DNA from 4 places in the Bacillus cereus group sp. BfR-BA-01360 genome. Region 4 is predicted to be linked to each of the others. Evidence: predicted binding sites of a transcription regulator. Region 4 holds the regulator's gene; each other region holds the start of a gene.

Region 1 (3,580 bases), on a different contig from region 4:
ATAAAATCAAATTAGATGATGATATTAACAAATGGTTTGCAAATTTACCTTATGATAATATTACTGTACGCCACCTTTTACAACACACATCAGGTTTACCTGATTATATAGAATTGTTTGCTGATCATTGGAACGAATCAACATTTGCTTCAAATGAAGATGTGCTACAACTCTTAACTCAATATGCACCACCTCGGCTCTTTGAAGCAGGTGAACAAATGGTATATAGCAATACAGGGTATGTATTATTATCCCTGTTGATTGAGCGTGTTACGAATAAGAGTTTTTCTAAGTATATGACTGAAGCGATCTTTAATCCATTAAATATGAAACATACAACAGTAACTTCAACTACTTTTATAGAGGAATATCCTTGTGAAATTGCACAAGGATATGTATATGATGTTTATAGTGGCAAACATATTAGGCCTGTTGAATTTGAAGAAACTAGGGATACTGTTTGTTTAGATTATATTACCGGTGATGGAGGAATTTATTCAACGGTGGAGGACTTATGGAAATTAGGGCGTGCTGTCATTTGTGCGCAACTTTGGAATAAAGAATTGCTTGAACAAGCTTTTACTCCATCAACTCTTTCGGCAGAACAATCTTTTCCTTACGGTATGGGATGGATGATATATGAAGATGAACAACTGGGAACATGCGTGTCCCATACTGGTGGTTGGCCAGGCTATGCAGCCACCTTTAAAATTTTTCTTCAATCTAAAACAATCTTTGTCTTTTTACGTAGTAAAGAGCAAGGATTAACCTACGAACAAGCGATTGAAGAAGCGATTGAAAAGGCACTAAAAACAAATGAATTAATCTTACCAAAAAAACCTAAGCAACTGAAAGCTATACATTTATCAACTGAATTATTGGAAGGATATGTGGGAAAATACTATTTACAAGAGAATCCTGAATATGCGATTGAGGTGGTATTACAACCCAATAATCGCTTATATATATATTTACCAAATACAATGCCAATGGAATTACATGCAATTAATGAGAATGAATTTTTTTTACGTAGTATAGAAGTTTTAATAACGATTAAACAAAATATATTAACTGTTATTGACGGAGATCAAAAAACGATCGCAATAAAATAGTATGAAAGTGGGGGAGTATCAACAAAACGCGAATTTCGTATCCTAAGCAATTTTTCACATAGAAAAAGCCGATTTCCTGTACGTTAGGGGATCATCGGCTTTTATTTTAAATATTTAGGACTTGGTTTCAGAGGCAAGACTAGGCATTAGTACGAACTGATTGCCATAGGCTACAACTTCCTCAAACAGGCGAAAAAAACAGCTTGTTTGAGGAAGGAAATCAAAAAAATAACACCCCCCCACAGAGAAAGTACATTTTCTCTGTGGGGGGTTAGTCATTGAAAGGAGCTTTTGGGACAGCCCTTTCATTAATGTTTCATATGAGCTTGTAAAGGAATGATTTCCTCTTGAGGAGCAACTTTACCAGCTTTTTTTGTTCCGCTTGTTAAATAATGATATACCATACCTACAAAGACGGATCCGCCAATGATGTTCCCGAGTGTTACGGGAATTAAATTGTGAATGGCACCAGCAAAACTAATTGTATCAGAGTGTGGTGATAGTAAAGATAATGCAAATAATGATAAGTTTGCAATGCTATGCTCATAACCGGATAGGAAAAAAGTAAAAACAAGGAACATCATAACAAGAATTTTGGCTGTATCACCTTTCACTTGAGACGGAAGAAAACAAGCTAAACAGACAAGCCAATTACATAAAATACCTTTAAAGAAAAGCTGAATGGTAGGTGTTCCCATTTTGATTTCCACAACTTTATTCATCAAATGTTCATGATCGATTGTTTCAAAAATTCCAGTTGCATAAAATAATAATGCAAAAAATAATGCCCCTGCTAAATTGCCTGCATAACAAGTAATCCAGTTACGAAATGTATCGGAAATAGTTGTTTTGTTTCTTAAAGTGGAGACTGTAAAATACATTGTATTTCCTGTAAATAATTCAGCGCCACCGTATATGATTAATACGAGTGCAATACCGAAAAACATAGAAGCAGCTAAATAAGTTGCCGGAGAATTTTCTATACTGAAGAAATTACCTAATTTAAAACATAGTACAATAATAAAGCCGATATAAACGCCAGCAAGTGCAGCACGAATGAAGTATTGCATTAAATTTGTGTCTAGCATTTCTTTTTTTTTCTGAGCAAGTTTTACAACGTAAGTCAATCCGTGTTCTAGCATAATAATTGCGCTCCTTTGTGTAAATACTCTTTATATGAATAAAGTACATGGATTCGATTCCATTTTCAACAAAATTGTGAAACGTTTCACAAAAGGGACACATATTAAAACAAAGAGTATAGGGATTAATATGTAATTTATTCACTATTTGCGGACATTCAGATGAATAGTGAGGGCTCATAGTCAGTTGAGGATAGGAGACAATTGCCATTGATTCCAGTTGCGCTTTATGTGAGAAAGTAGGAAGGGTAAGCTTGTATAATAAATGAAAAAAGCGCTGTGATTACAACGCTTTTTCATCAAAATTCTTTTGTATAGTGTTTGTTTTTGTATCTTTGGAGAAGAACCAACCACCAGCTGCAATTCCAACTAGTACAATCCAGAATCCAATTTTCCATGGAGCAGATTCAGGGAATGAATGAGGGAGAATCCCTAAAGTTGGGTGTGCTAATGTGTAAACAGCAAGTTTTACCCCAACCCAACCAACAATCAAGAAGGCAGCTGTTTCTAGTCCTGGCTTCCGTTTTAATAAGTGTACGAAAGCAGAAGCAGCAAATCGCATAATGATTAGACCAATTATACCGCCGGCAAAAATAACAAGGAATTGACCAGTATCGAGGCTACCGATTGTACCTAATCCTGTTTTTGGTAAAGTCATTGCCAATGCAACAGCAGCTAAAATAGAATCAACTGCAAATGCGATATCAGCAACTTCGACTTTAAATACCGTCCACCAAAAGTTTTCTTGTTTTTTCTTTATGTTTGCATCTTTTTTCTTCGTTTCTTCATTTGTATGCTTTCTCATATAAGTTTTGAACAAATGGTTACCTGCAATAAACATTAAATAAATGGCACCTAGCGCCTGCACTTGCCATACATCAACTAAGAAAGAAATGATAAACAGTGATCCAAAGCGAAATATGAAAGCACCAGCTAATCCATAAAATAATGCTTTTTTTCGTTTTTCTTCGGGTAAATGTTTTACCATAATGGCAAGAACAAGTGCATTATCTGCTGCTAAAATCCCTTCTAATGCAATTAAAATAAGTAATACCCAGCTGTACTCCAAAAGTAATGATACATCCATACACATTCTCCTCTCATTTGTATAAATCCTAAACGAGTGACGAAAATCCCCACAGTTTAGTTTCCCCATACTCCTACCTATCAGCGGTAGAAGAATCTGGAAAAGAATGCAAAAAAGACCTCTGCCGTTGGTAGGCAAAGGTCTTGCTAGACATATGTAATGAAAATGCCAACAAAGCCGGAAGAACTAAGTTCTACGTAATGACGACTTTGTTTCCAAGAATTATTTCTTGGACGCTA
Region 2 (3,580 bases), on a different contig from region 4:
TCTATTTTTATACACAATTTTGATGAAAAAATCAGTATATTAGAACAATTTTGGAGGATTATTATATTTTCATGACGAATAAAGCTATGTATACAAAAAAGCCTAAATCATGAGATGTATGATTTAGGCTTCGATACGGATTAGTAAGCTAAGCTGAATAATCCTTTAATGTGTGATAAGTAACGAACGTTACTTGCTTCTTTCATTAATGATGCAGGTAAGCCTTTAAGTGGAGTTGAGCTTGCACCAATAATAGCAACAGCATCTTTACGTCCTAGGCTTGCAAGTGTACCAGAGTTTACTGGTTTAAACTCTTCAAGAGCTTTGCCTTCTAATGCTGCGTATAAGTTGTATCCAATTAGTTCACCCATTTGCCAAGCGATTTGTGCAGTTGGTGGATATGGGCGACCTTCTGGGCCGAATACAACAGCGCTGTCTCCAGCAACGAATACATTTTTATGAGAAGTAGATTGTAAGTAGTCGTCAACAGTTGCACGGCCACGGTTTACTTCAAGACCAGATTCGCCAATTAATGGGTTACCTTGTACGCCACCTGTCCAAACGAATGTGTTCGCAACGATTTTTTGACCGTCCTTTAATTCGATTGTGTTGCCTTCAACATTTGTTACAGGAAGCCCTGTTAAGAATGTAACACCGCGTGCTTCTAGGCTAGTTGTCGCACGTTCGATTAAATCGTCTGGTAATACTGGAAGGATTTTTGGACCTGCTTCAACAAGAAGTAATTTTACTTCTTTTGGATTTACGCCGTAGCTTTTTGCAAGTTTAGGCATAACATCAGCAAGTTCACCCACTAGCTCAACACCAGTTAATCCGCCACCGCCGATTAAGATTGTCGCATCAGCTTCATTTTTTGTTTTTGCGTATTCACGAATGCGTTCTTCCACATGTTTAAAGATTTTGTTTGCATCGTCAGCAGATTTTAATACCATGCTGTTTTCTTCTAATCCTGGAATACCGAAGTAAGCGGTTTTACTTCCTAAAGCAACTACAAGTGCATCATAAGATAAAGTAGTGCCGCCAACTAGTTTAACTTCTTTTTTATCCACTGAGAAAGATTCAACTGTTGCAATTTTAAGATCGATATCTTTTCCTTTGAAAAGTTTCGTAAGTGGCATTGCAATTGCTTGCTCAGAAATATTACCTGCTGCTAAGCGGTGTAGTTCTGTGATGATTTGGTGTGTTGGATATTGGTTAATAACTGTAACTTGTGCTTCTGATTTGCTGTAATATTTGCGTACATTTAAAGCGGCAAGAAGTCCGCCATAACCAGCGCCTAAGATGACAATTTGTTTTGACATAGTATGATATCCCCCGTCTTTACTAATTGTTGTTATAAGATAAATTATTTATTATTACGTTCTGCACTAATTTGAAGATAAGCATTTACAAAGCGGAACATTTTTTGTGCTTGTGGATCTTTTAATAATTTTAATAAACCAAAAAGACCGATAACTTCATTGCTTTCTTCAGCGCGATCTTTTGCTTCAATAGCAGTTGCTGCTATTGTTTTCACAGTATCTTTTACAGGTTCTACAATCTCTTGGATTGCACCAACAGTGTCGCTTTTTAATACTTCATCATTTGCAACAGTTTGTGCGAAATCATAAGACTTAGTTAAAATGTTAACAAGCTCAGTTAATTTTGGAAGCTGTTCTACTAGCGTAGTTAATGATTGTTGTACTTCAGGTTTTAATAACTGGTCAAGTACATCTAGTTGTCCTTGGCTAGCAGAAATTTGTACAGATTCTTGTTCAGGCTTTGTTTGAGTGATAGTTTCTGGCATCTCCAATTCTCCTTTACGATAACAATACTCTTATTTTGTGGAATAAGTATCCCGAATATAGGTAAGAACAGCAAAAAAATGCAAAACTTTATACAAAGCTTCACAAAATGAGATAAATGCCCTTAAATTTCTAATTCCAGTTGAAGAAATTTAAAATCATAATGTCTTACCTATTATTTATGAACTTGTCCGCATCATAGAAAAGTTCCTTTATCGGCAAGTGTATAATATATATCTTTTATTATATACTATATACACTTATGTTAACATAAAAAATGATTCGTAACTATATGGATTTGATTCCATAACTTAGTGATGACAAAGGACGAGGGCAGACATTTTATTTTCGAATGATTTAAAACATAGTCGAATATAGAGAAGAAAAGGGAAAAATGAGTAAGTTTTGTTCATTTTCCCTTTTTTTGATGATAGTTCGCGTGCTACATAAAAAGAATGAAGGGGCGTTTGATGCGAGTAAGATATTGAGAAAAGATTATGTGCAGTTCAAACAAATGAATGCGAAGAGAGGAACCTATCAAGCGCAATCAACTGATCCACCTCAAAGGGGAAATGTGGGCGGAAAAATTCGCATTTTCATTCGAAGTAAATACGGCCTGGTGAATTTTGATTTCAAATTAAAAAGGGATGCTCATAAGGAGACAGCAATCTCCAAAATGCAGTTGTACTATTTGAAAGAAGTAAGAAAAAATCAAGCTTAGAAGTAGCTGTGAGCTGAAAAAAATGAAGCATCGCGAATCAACCATCTACATCTTACAAGAGATAAACGAGTATTCGTTATGTGGTAGAACAATGGTGATTTTGGTGGAAGATATTAATAAAAAGTAAAACTCCCACCTCAAGATTTTAGGGGCGAGTTTTACTTTAGTGGGGCTAAAGTGCCTGTTGATTCAAAAATTCCCTTTATTATTCTGCTTCAGAAACAACTGTGAAGCGTTCGTTTTCGTGTTTTGGATTTTCGATTTCATCAAGTGTTGCTACAGCAAAATCTTCATAACTTACATAGCTATCGCCTTTTGAGTTAACAAGAAGATGATCTTTACCAGTTTTATAAGAACCAGTACGTTTTCCTAATGCGAATAGAGCAGAAGGGCTAATGAATGTCCAAGTAATGTCGTTTGTTTGTTGTAAAATTTCTAGGTTTTTGCCTTGATTTTGGGCAGTTGGAAGATATTCTGCTGGGAAATCTGGTGTTTCAAATACTCGTGTTGTTTTTGCTTCGTCTATAAATAGACTACCAGCACCGCCGACAACAATTAATTTTGTATGTGGCGCACCTTTCATGGCCTCAATTAATACGTTTCCGGCATCAACGTGAAGATGCTCTTTACCAGTTGGCGCACCAAATGCGTTCACAACTACATCGAATGTTTGAAGGTCGTTAGAAGTAAGATCGAATACGGATTTTTCTAATACTTTTACATTCTTGTCTGTAATGTTTGATGCGTTTCGTACAATTGCAGTAACTTCATGGCCGCGATCAAGTGCTTCTTTCATAATACGGCTTCCAGCTTTTCCACTTGCTCCGATAATTCCAATTTTCATAAGAAATCCCTCCGAAATTTTATAAAATAAGTAGTAAAGCTATATATCTAAAGGTGGATAGATAGTTTTATGATCAGGTTGTTTTATCAACGTGATGTAATCATTATAGTTACAACAATTTTGTTTGTCAATTCGATTGTAGGAAACATAATGATGTCCAGTTTGTTTAGGGAGTAAGTTATGTTAGGAATAATTATATTATTGTGTCATAAA
Region 3 (3,580 bases), on a different contig from region 4:
AGAGGACTGAAAATCCTCGTGTCGGCGGTTCGATTCCGTCCCGAGCCACCATTTTGAAATAGCAAGCCGGCTTAGCTCAATTGGTAGAGCAACTGACTTGTAATCAGTAGGTTGGGGGTTCAAGTCCTCTAGCCGGCACCATTTTCAAAATGAGCCATTAGCTCAGTTGGTAGAGCATCTGACTTTTAATCAGAGGGTCGAAGGTTCGAGTCCTTCATGGCTCACCATTTACAATTTTATGCGGGTGTAGTTTAGTGGTAAAACAAGAGCCTTCCAAGCTCTGGTCGAGAGTTCGATTCTCTTCACCCGCTTTTTCTTCTGTGGGCCTATAGCTCAGCTGGTTAGAGCGCACGCCTGATAAGCGTGAGGTCGATGGTTCAAGTCCATTTAGGCCCACCATTATTCCGCAGTAGCTCAGTGGTAGAGCTATCGGCTGTTAACCGATCGGTCGTAGGTTCGAGTCCTACCTGCGGAGCCATTATAGAGAAGTACCCAAGAGGCTCAAGGGGCTCCCCTGCTAAGGGAGTAGGTCGCTAACGCGGCGCGAGGGTTCGAATCCCTTCTTCTCTGCCAGAAATTTGGCCCGTTGGTCAAGTGGTTAAGACACCGCCCTTTCACGGCGGTAACACGGGTTCGAATCCCGTACGGGTCATATGAAAGAGATAGCATTATGCTATCTCTTTTTTCATGTTTCTGAAATAGTAAAAATATAATAATGGTTAATAGTATAAAACATATACTACTTAATATCATACAAAAGATCATTATGCTAAGTTTTTTGGCTTTAACTGCTAAGAGTGAAGCGATGATACATCCAACATCGATTATAGAAAATAAAGTAAAACTTTAATCAGTGGGGGGGCTTCATCCCTCGCTGATTATGGGCCCTCACCAATCGGGCTGTTACGGGCAGCCCTACTCCCACCTATCTTCCTTGCTGCTCTCTGAATCTTGAGGTGGGAGTCTTACTACCCTGAAATAGCGGGATCAAATAATTAAGGTCCATAGATTTAATCTTGTTATAAAAAATATTAGCAATGTAGCAATTATTAAAGAAATACTCCAAAGAATAGGAATGGTTATTGTTTTGCTCTCTTACGAATTCCTCATTATTTCACCTCATTTTTATTGTATCAAATCTAATTACTTGCAGACTATTGAGAAGAAATGGAATATCAAGTAGGGATTCCATAAAGAACATAAGCTTTGGAAGGTATCGAGATCGTGCAGGTAAGGAGAAAAAGAAGTATATGTATATACTAATTGTTTTTTTACAATTAGCAGGCAGATCGAAAAAATGGAATTGATTTCATGGGTAATAGTATAACTTTCTACTATGTGTGAAAAAGTTCACAAATAGGTCATAATTTGTGAACTTTTTCACAATTACTTATGCTACAATATGAGTGTAAGGAAGTTAAACAACATTAAATTAGTACTTTAATTAATTATTAAAACAACAATAATAAATGTTAGTCATAGAGAGGGGAATTCACAATGAAAAAAGGCATTAATCGTGTAGTATTAGTAGGAACAGGAGCTGTAGGTTGTAGTTACGCTTATTCCATGATTAACCAAGGTGTAGCTGAAGAATTCGTGCTTGTAGATGTGAATGAAGCAAAGGCAGAAGGAGAAGCGATGGACTTAAGCCATGCGGTACCATTTGCTCCATCACCAACAAAGATTTGGAAAGGTAGCTATGAAGATTGTAAGGATGCTGACATTGTCTGTATCACAGCTGGATTACCACAAAAACCAGGTGAAACTCGTTTAGATTTAGTGGAGAAAAATGCAAAAATCTTTAAGCAAATTGTTCGTAGTATTATGGATACTGGTTTCGATGGGATTTTCTTAATCGCAACTAACCCAGTTGATATTTTAACTTATGTAACTTGGAAAGAATCTGGATTACCAAAAGAGCGTGTAATTGGTTCTGGTACAACTCTTGACTCTGCTCGTTTCCGCTACATGTTGGGTGATTACTTCGATGTGGATCCACGCAATGTTCATGCATATATCATTGGGGAACATGGTGATACTGAACTTCCAGTTTGGAGTCATGCGACAATAGGTGTTCAAAAAATTGAAAAAATTATGTCTGATAACAAAGAAAAATACAGCCAAAAAGATTTAGAAGATATCTTTGTCAATGTTCGTGATGCTGCTTATCATATCATCGAGCGTAAAGGCGCAACTTACTATGGAATCGGTATGTCACTACTTCGTGTAACAAAAGCAATTTTAAACAACGAGAACAGCGTATTAACTGTATCTGCATACCTTGAAGGCCAATATGGTGAGAAAGATGCTTATGTAGGTGTTCCTGCTATTATTAATCGTCAAGGTGTACGTGAAATTGTTGAGCTCGAGTTGAATGAAGAAGAAAAAGCAAAATTCGCTCATTCTGTAAAAGTATTGAAAGAAACAATGGCACCAGTATTATAAGATAGTTAATAACTGATTTAGAAGCGGGGAACTGCTTCCTGCTTCTAAATTTTATATAAATTCCTTTTCTAGTTCTTGTTGTATATCCCCAAAATATATCCCTTTTTGCTGGAGAAGGATAAAAAAGAGTCCGCCCAAAAGTTATACTTTTGGGCGGACTCTTTTTTTAATAGTTAATGAAGTGACGCAATTTGTTGAAATTGCCGATATATCCTAATCATTTCTTCTCAATCATTAAAGCGTTTTCGGAAAATGTTCGTCAAATTTCGATATATTTCCTTATAAGGTGATGTTTTTTCTCTCAAATGTTATGAAAAAACGGATATTTATTTCAAAAGGAACAAGGATATTTCATCCCTATAGCGAATGTTGAATGTATTGAAAAATTCTGTCATCTTCGTGAGGTGAACATATTGCGTGCCATACATTGTTTAGAAGAAAGGTTAGAACAATTTCATACAGAGAAATGTTATGAGAGCTATCAAATATTTGGAGCACATCTTGCAGTAGAAAATGGAGTGCATGGTGTAAGTTTTACTGTATGGGCTCCTCGTGCTAAAAATCTAAGTGTTGTTGGAGATTTTAATGAATGGAATGAAAAGCAACATAGGATGCAAAAAGTGACAGAAGCGGGGATTTGGTCGCTATTTATTCCTCAAATAGAAGAAAAAGAAATATATAAATATGCTATTGAGACCATCAATGGCGAAGTGATTTTGAAAGCAGATCCTTATGCAACATATGCAGAAGTAAGACCAAATACGGCATCTGTTATTTTGGATATAGAGGGATACGAATGGAATGATAAAAATTGGTTTCGTAAAAAGAAAAAAAAGTCAGTTTATAAAGAAGCAATGGCAATTTATGAATTGCATTTTGGATCATGGAAAAAGAAAGAAGATGGTTCTTTATACTCATATCGTGAAATGGCAGAGGAATTGATTCCTTATATGGTAAATCATCATTTTACTCATATTGAGATTATGCCGCTTGTTGAGCATCCATATGATCGGTCATGGGGATATCAAGGGACGGGATACTATGCAGTGACAAGTCGTTTCGGCACGCCGCATGATTTTATGTATTTTGTCGATGAATGTCATAAATATGGAATCGGTGTCATTTTAGATTGGGT
Region 4 (3,580 bases):
GATCGCCTGCTGCTACCTCTAAAGCAACACGCTCACCATTTTCAAGCACTCGCCCAGTACCTACTGCAATAACTTTACCCTCTTGTGGTTTTTCTTTTGCAGTGTCTGGTAATACAATACCGCTTGCTGTTTTTTCTTCCGCTTGAACAAGTTCAATTACAACGCGATCACCTAATGGCTTTAGCATGAACAATAACCTCCTCATTTTTCTATGTAAATTCTTTTATTAGCACTCAAGTCTACCGAGTGCTAACACACTTATAATAATAAATAATCTCAATTTCTTTTGCAAGTAAAAAAATCATAATTTTTTCTCAAATCACGATATAAACTTTTCTACAAAGCATCATTTTTTATAGAACTCTATATATGAATCAACGTTTCTACCTATCGTATGTTACAATAGGAAAGATACCATAAGTTGTTTTCTCTATTCGAACACCTTTTTCCTGTCTCCTATTTTATTTTTAAATAAAATTTTTTCATAAAAGCAGTACTTACATAATATTCGACTGGCTGATTACATGTAATCCGGCCTGATCTCATAAGATAAAATTAGAAAGGATGGTTATCCCACTTGAAAAAACAATATTGGTGGATTGTCGTTACATACATTGTTATGCAGTTATCAGGAATCATTGGCTTGCCCCTTCTCGCAAAAACTGGTCTATACGATAATAGAGGATTTACAGGTGAAGAAAAAATTCAACTTCTAACCGGTCATTGGGCTATTATTAGCTTCTTTATCGCATTATGTATTGTATTGTTATTACTTAGAACCGATATTCGCGATAGACATTTGGATACAAAACGCTCGAATATCCCTGCGACAATTGGTTGGATTTTTATTGGCTTCTTTATGGCATTTTTTGCTCAAACAATTGCAGGTGTCATCGAGATGCATGTACTAGGTATTAAGCCTGGCTCTGAAAATACCGCACATTTAATGGAAATTGCAAGAACGACTCCATGGTTCCTTATTGTTATCTCAATAATAGGACCTATTTTAGAAGAAATTGTATTTAGAAAGATTTTATTTGGTACATTATATAAAAAGTTCAACTTCTTTATCGCAGCAATTATTAGTTCGCTTGTGTTTGCTGCTATCCATTTTGATTTTACACACTTATTAATATACACTGCTATGGGCCTTGTGTTTGCCTTTTTATATGTGCAAACGCGTCGAATTATCGTTCCGATTATGGCTCATGTTGGAATGAATACAGTAGTCGCAGTAGTTCAAGTTTTCGTAAGTAATAACGAACAAATACAAGAGCTAATGAAACAAGCTGAAAAAATGCAAGGCTTTATCGGAGGATTTTTAACATGAGAAATTCACCTTTGTTCATGGCAGCACTATATTTCCTTCTTGGCTGCATCTTTGTAGTCTTTGCTATCATGAAAGCAACAGATACTGTTTGGAACATCTGGACAATACTGTTCGCTGCTATGGCAACAATTGACTTTAATCTAGCACTTCGATTGATTTTAGTTAAATTCATAAAGAAAAAACAGTAAAACGCAGAGGGATTCCTCTGCGTTTTACTGTGGATAATTTTTCAGAAAATAAACAAGCGTTTGTAATTCTACTGCTAAATCAATATGATGAATCCTTATTTTTTCTGATACATTTAACCGTGCCGGTGTAAAATTCAAAATACCGTGTACACTTGTATAAGCCAATCGATCTGCTACAGCTTGTGCAACGTTAGCAGGTACTGTTAGTATTGCCACTTGTATATCATTCGTTAGTCGCTCTTCCAATTCATCCAAATGATATACAGGAATTCCTCCGATTTCTTTTCCCACTTTCTCTTCATCGACATCAAATGCCATTTCAATTTTCGTATTATTATTTTTTGTGAAATTGTAATGTAAGAAAGCGGTCCCTAAATTCCCTACTCCAATAAGTGCCACGCGTGTTATATCATCTTGATCAAGCGTTTCACGGAAAAATGATAATAAATAGTTTACATTATATCCATATCCTTTTTTCCCTAACGCTCCAAAATATGAGAAATCTCTTCGAATTGTTGCGGAATCTACCTTCACCGCTTCACTCAATTCTGCTGATGAAACACGTTGCTTACCAGAAAGAGATAAATTTTGGATAAATCGATAGTATAGAGGCAATCTTTTGGCTGTGGCCTGCGGAATCTTTTGCTGATCCATATAACCTCTCCTCTCTTCCTATCTTTGTTCGTATACTTGGAATAAATACAAAAGTTTAGCACTTATAACATTCCTTGTATAATAAAGAAAGAAAGAAAAACTCTCTTTATTTTAAACTATACACTATTTTTAGTATGATTGAGAAATATAAACTTGGCAAAGTTAAGAATTTATTTGAGGTGAAAACATTGATTTTATTACAAGTGAATGGGCTTTCAAAATTATATGGTGCTGAAACAATTCTAGCTCATATTAAATTGGAAGTTCAAACAAAAGACCGTATTGCACTAGTCGGCCGAAACGGTGCTGGAAAATCTACATTATTAAAAATAATCGCTGGAGAATTGTCTTATGATAGCGGTGAAATAATAAAGCCGAAAGATGTTTCAATTGGCTACCTAGCTCAAAATACTGGATTAGAAACTTCTTTAACAATTTGGGATGAGATGCTAACTGTCTTCACACATTTACAGGAAATGGAGAAAAGACTGCGAAGGTTAGAGCATGAGATGGGATTAGAAGAAAACTTCTCAAATGCTGTCGTCTACGAAAAATTACTTCGTGAGTATGATCAACTACAGTTAGATTATAAAAATCAAGGTGGTTATCAATATGAAGCTGATATTCGCTCAATTGTAAGCGGGCTCGGTTTCCCACCTGAAACACACCAAACAACCATTTCCACATTAAGCGGTGGACAAAAAACAAGATTAGCTCTTGGAAAATTATTATTAACGCGCCCTGATTTACTCATATTAGATGAACCGACCAACCATTTAGATATTGATACATTAACGTGGTTGGAGCAATACTTACAAGGATATCCTGGTGCGATCTTAATCGTTTCTCATGACCGTTACTTTTTAGATAAACTTGTTACTCAAGTATATGAAATTTCTAATAAAGAAAGTAGACGATATGTTGGCAACTATAGTAAATATTTAGAGTTAAAAGCTGCACAATATGAGCAAGAAATGAAACGCTACGAGAAACAACAAGAAGAGATCGCAAAACTTGAAGACTTTGTTCAAAAGAACATTGCACGCGCCTCTACAACGAAGCGAGCGCAAAGTCGACGCAAACAGTTGGAGCGAATGGAATTACTTACTAGACCCGTCGGAGATTCCAAATCCGCCTCGTTCCATTTCGATATTGAAAAACAAAGCGGGAATGATGTCCTCCAATTAAAAGATGTTTCAATTGGCTATGATGAGAATCCTATTATCAAACATGTAAATATGCGTTTAACTCGTGGCGATAGCGTGGCGCTAGTTGGGCCGAATGGAATTGGGAAATCTACATTATTAAAATCTATTGTGAACAAGTTACAAACATTACATGGCGAGATTTCTTTTGGTTCAAATGTATCTGTTGGATATTATGATCAAGAACAAGCAAACTTAACATC

What was found. The regulator Rex, encoded in region 4, represses fermentation and respiration genes when NADH is low (regulators of the CRP and FNR family bind a similar motif). The targets are predictions, from matches to a motif close to TTGTGAAATATTTCACAA.
Region 1: the regulator Rex is predicted to act here: its motif matches at 2,329-2,346, upstream of MR056_RS03855 (formate/nitrite transporter family protein).
Region 2: the regulator Rex is predicted to act here: its motif matches at 1,893-1,910, upstream of MR056_RS12875 (DUF1641 domain-containing protein).
Region 3: the regulator Rex is predicted to act here: its motif matches at 1,369-1,386, upstream of MR056_RS10445 (L-lactate dehydrogenase).

Annotation. Positions count from the first base shown of each region.
Region 1 is NZ_JAKUFV010000003.1:48,791-52,370, forward strand. It holds gene MR056_RS03850 (serine hydrolase domain-containing protein) at 1-1,112, shown strand, start outside; gene MR056_RS03855 (formate/nitrite transporter family protein) at 1,421-2,254, opposite strand; gene MR056_RS03860 (TerC family protein) at 2,538-3,341, opposite strand; yybP-ykoY riboswitch at 3,424-3,580, opposite strand, start outside.
Region 2 is NZ_JAKUFV010000012.1:77,636-81,215, forward strand. It holds gene MR056_RS12870 (NAD(P)/FAD-dependent oxidoreductase) at 141-1,319, opposite strand; gene MR056_RS12875 (DUF1641 domain-containing protein) at 1,364-1,804, opposite strand; gene MR056_RS12880 (hypothetical protein) at 2,197-2,523, shown strand; gene MR056_RS12885 (NAD(P)-dependent oxidoreductase) at 2,729-3,367, opposite strand.
Region 3 is NZ_JAKUFV010000009.1:753-4,332, forward strand. It holds tRNA gene MR056_RS10405 (tRNA-Phe) at 1-51, shown strand, start outside; tRNA gene MR056_RS10410 (tRNA-Thr) at 66-141, shown strand; tRNA gene MR056_RS10415 (tRNA-Lys) at 152-227, shown strand; tRNA gene MR056_RS10420 (tRNA-Gly) at 241-311, shown strand; tRNA gene MR056_RS10425 (tRNA-Ile) at 323-399, shown strand; tRNA gene MR056_RS10430 (tRNA-Asn) at 404-478, shown strand; tRNA gene MR056_RS10435 (tRNA-Ser) at 483-573, shown strand; tRNA gene MR056_RS10440 (tRNA-Glu) at 581-652, shown strand; gene MR056_RS10445 (L-lactate dehydrogenase) at 1,498-2,445, shown strand; gene glgB (1,4-alpha-glucan branching protein GlgB) at 2,859-3,580, shown strand, end outside.
Region 4 is NZ_JAKUFV010000037.1:8,213-11,792, forward strand. It holds gene groES (co-chaperone GroES) at 1-187, opposite strand, end outside; gene MR056_RS20835 (CPBP family intramembrane glutamic endopeptidase) at 578-1,330, shown strand; gene MR056_RS20840 (YdiK family protein) at 1,327-1,518, shown strand; gene MR056_RS20845 (redox-sensing transcriptional repressor Rex) at 1,543-2,172, opposite strand; gene MR056_RS20850 (ABC-F family ATP-binding cassette domain-containing protein) at 2,361-3,580, shown strand, end outside.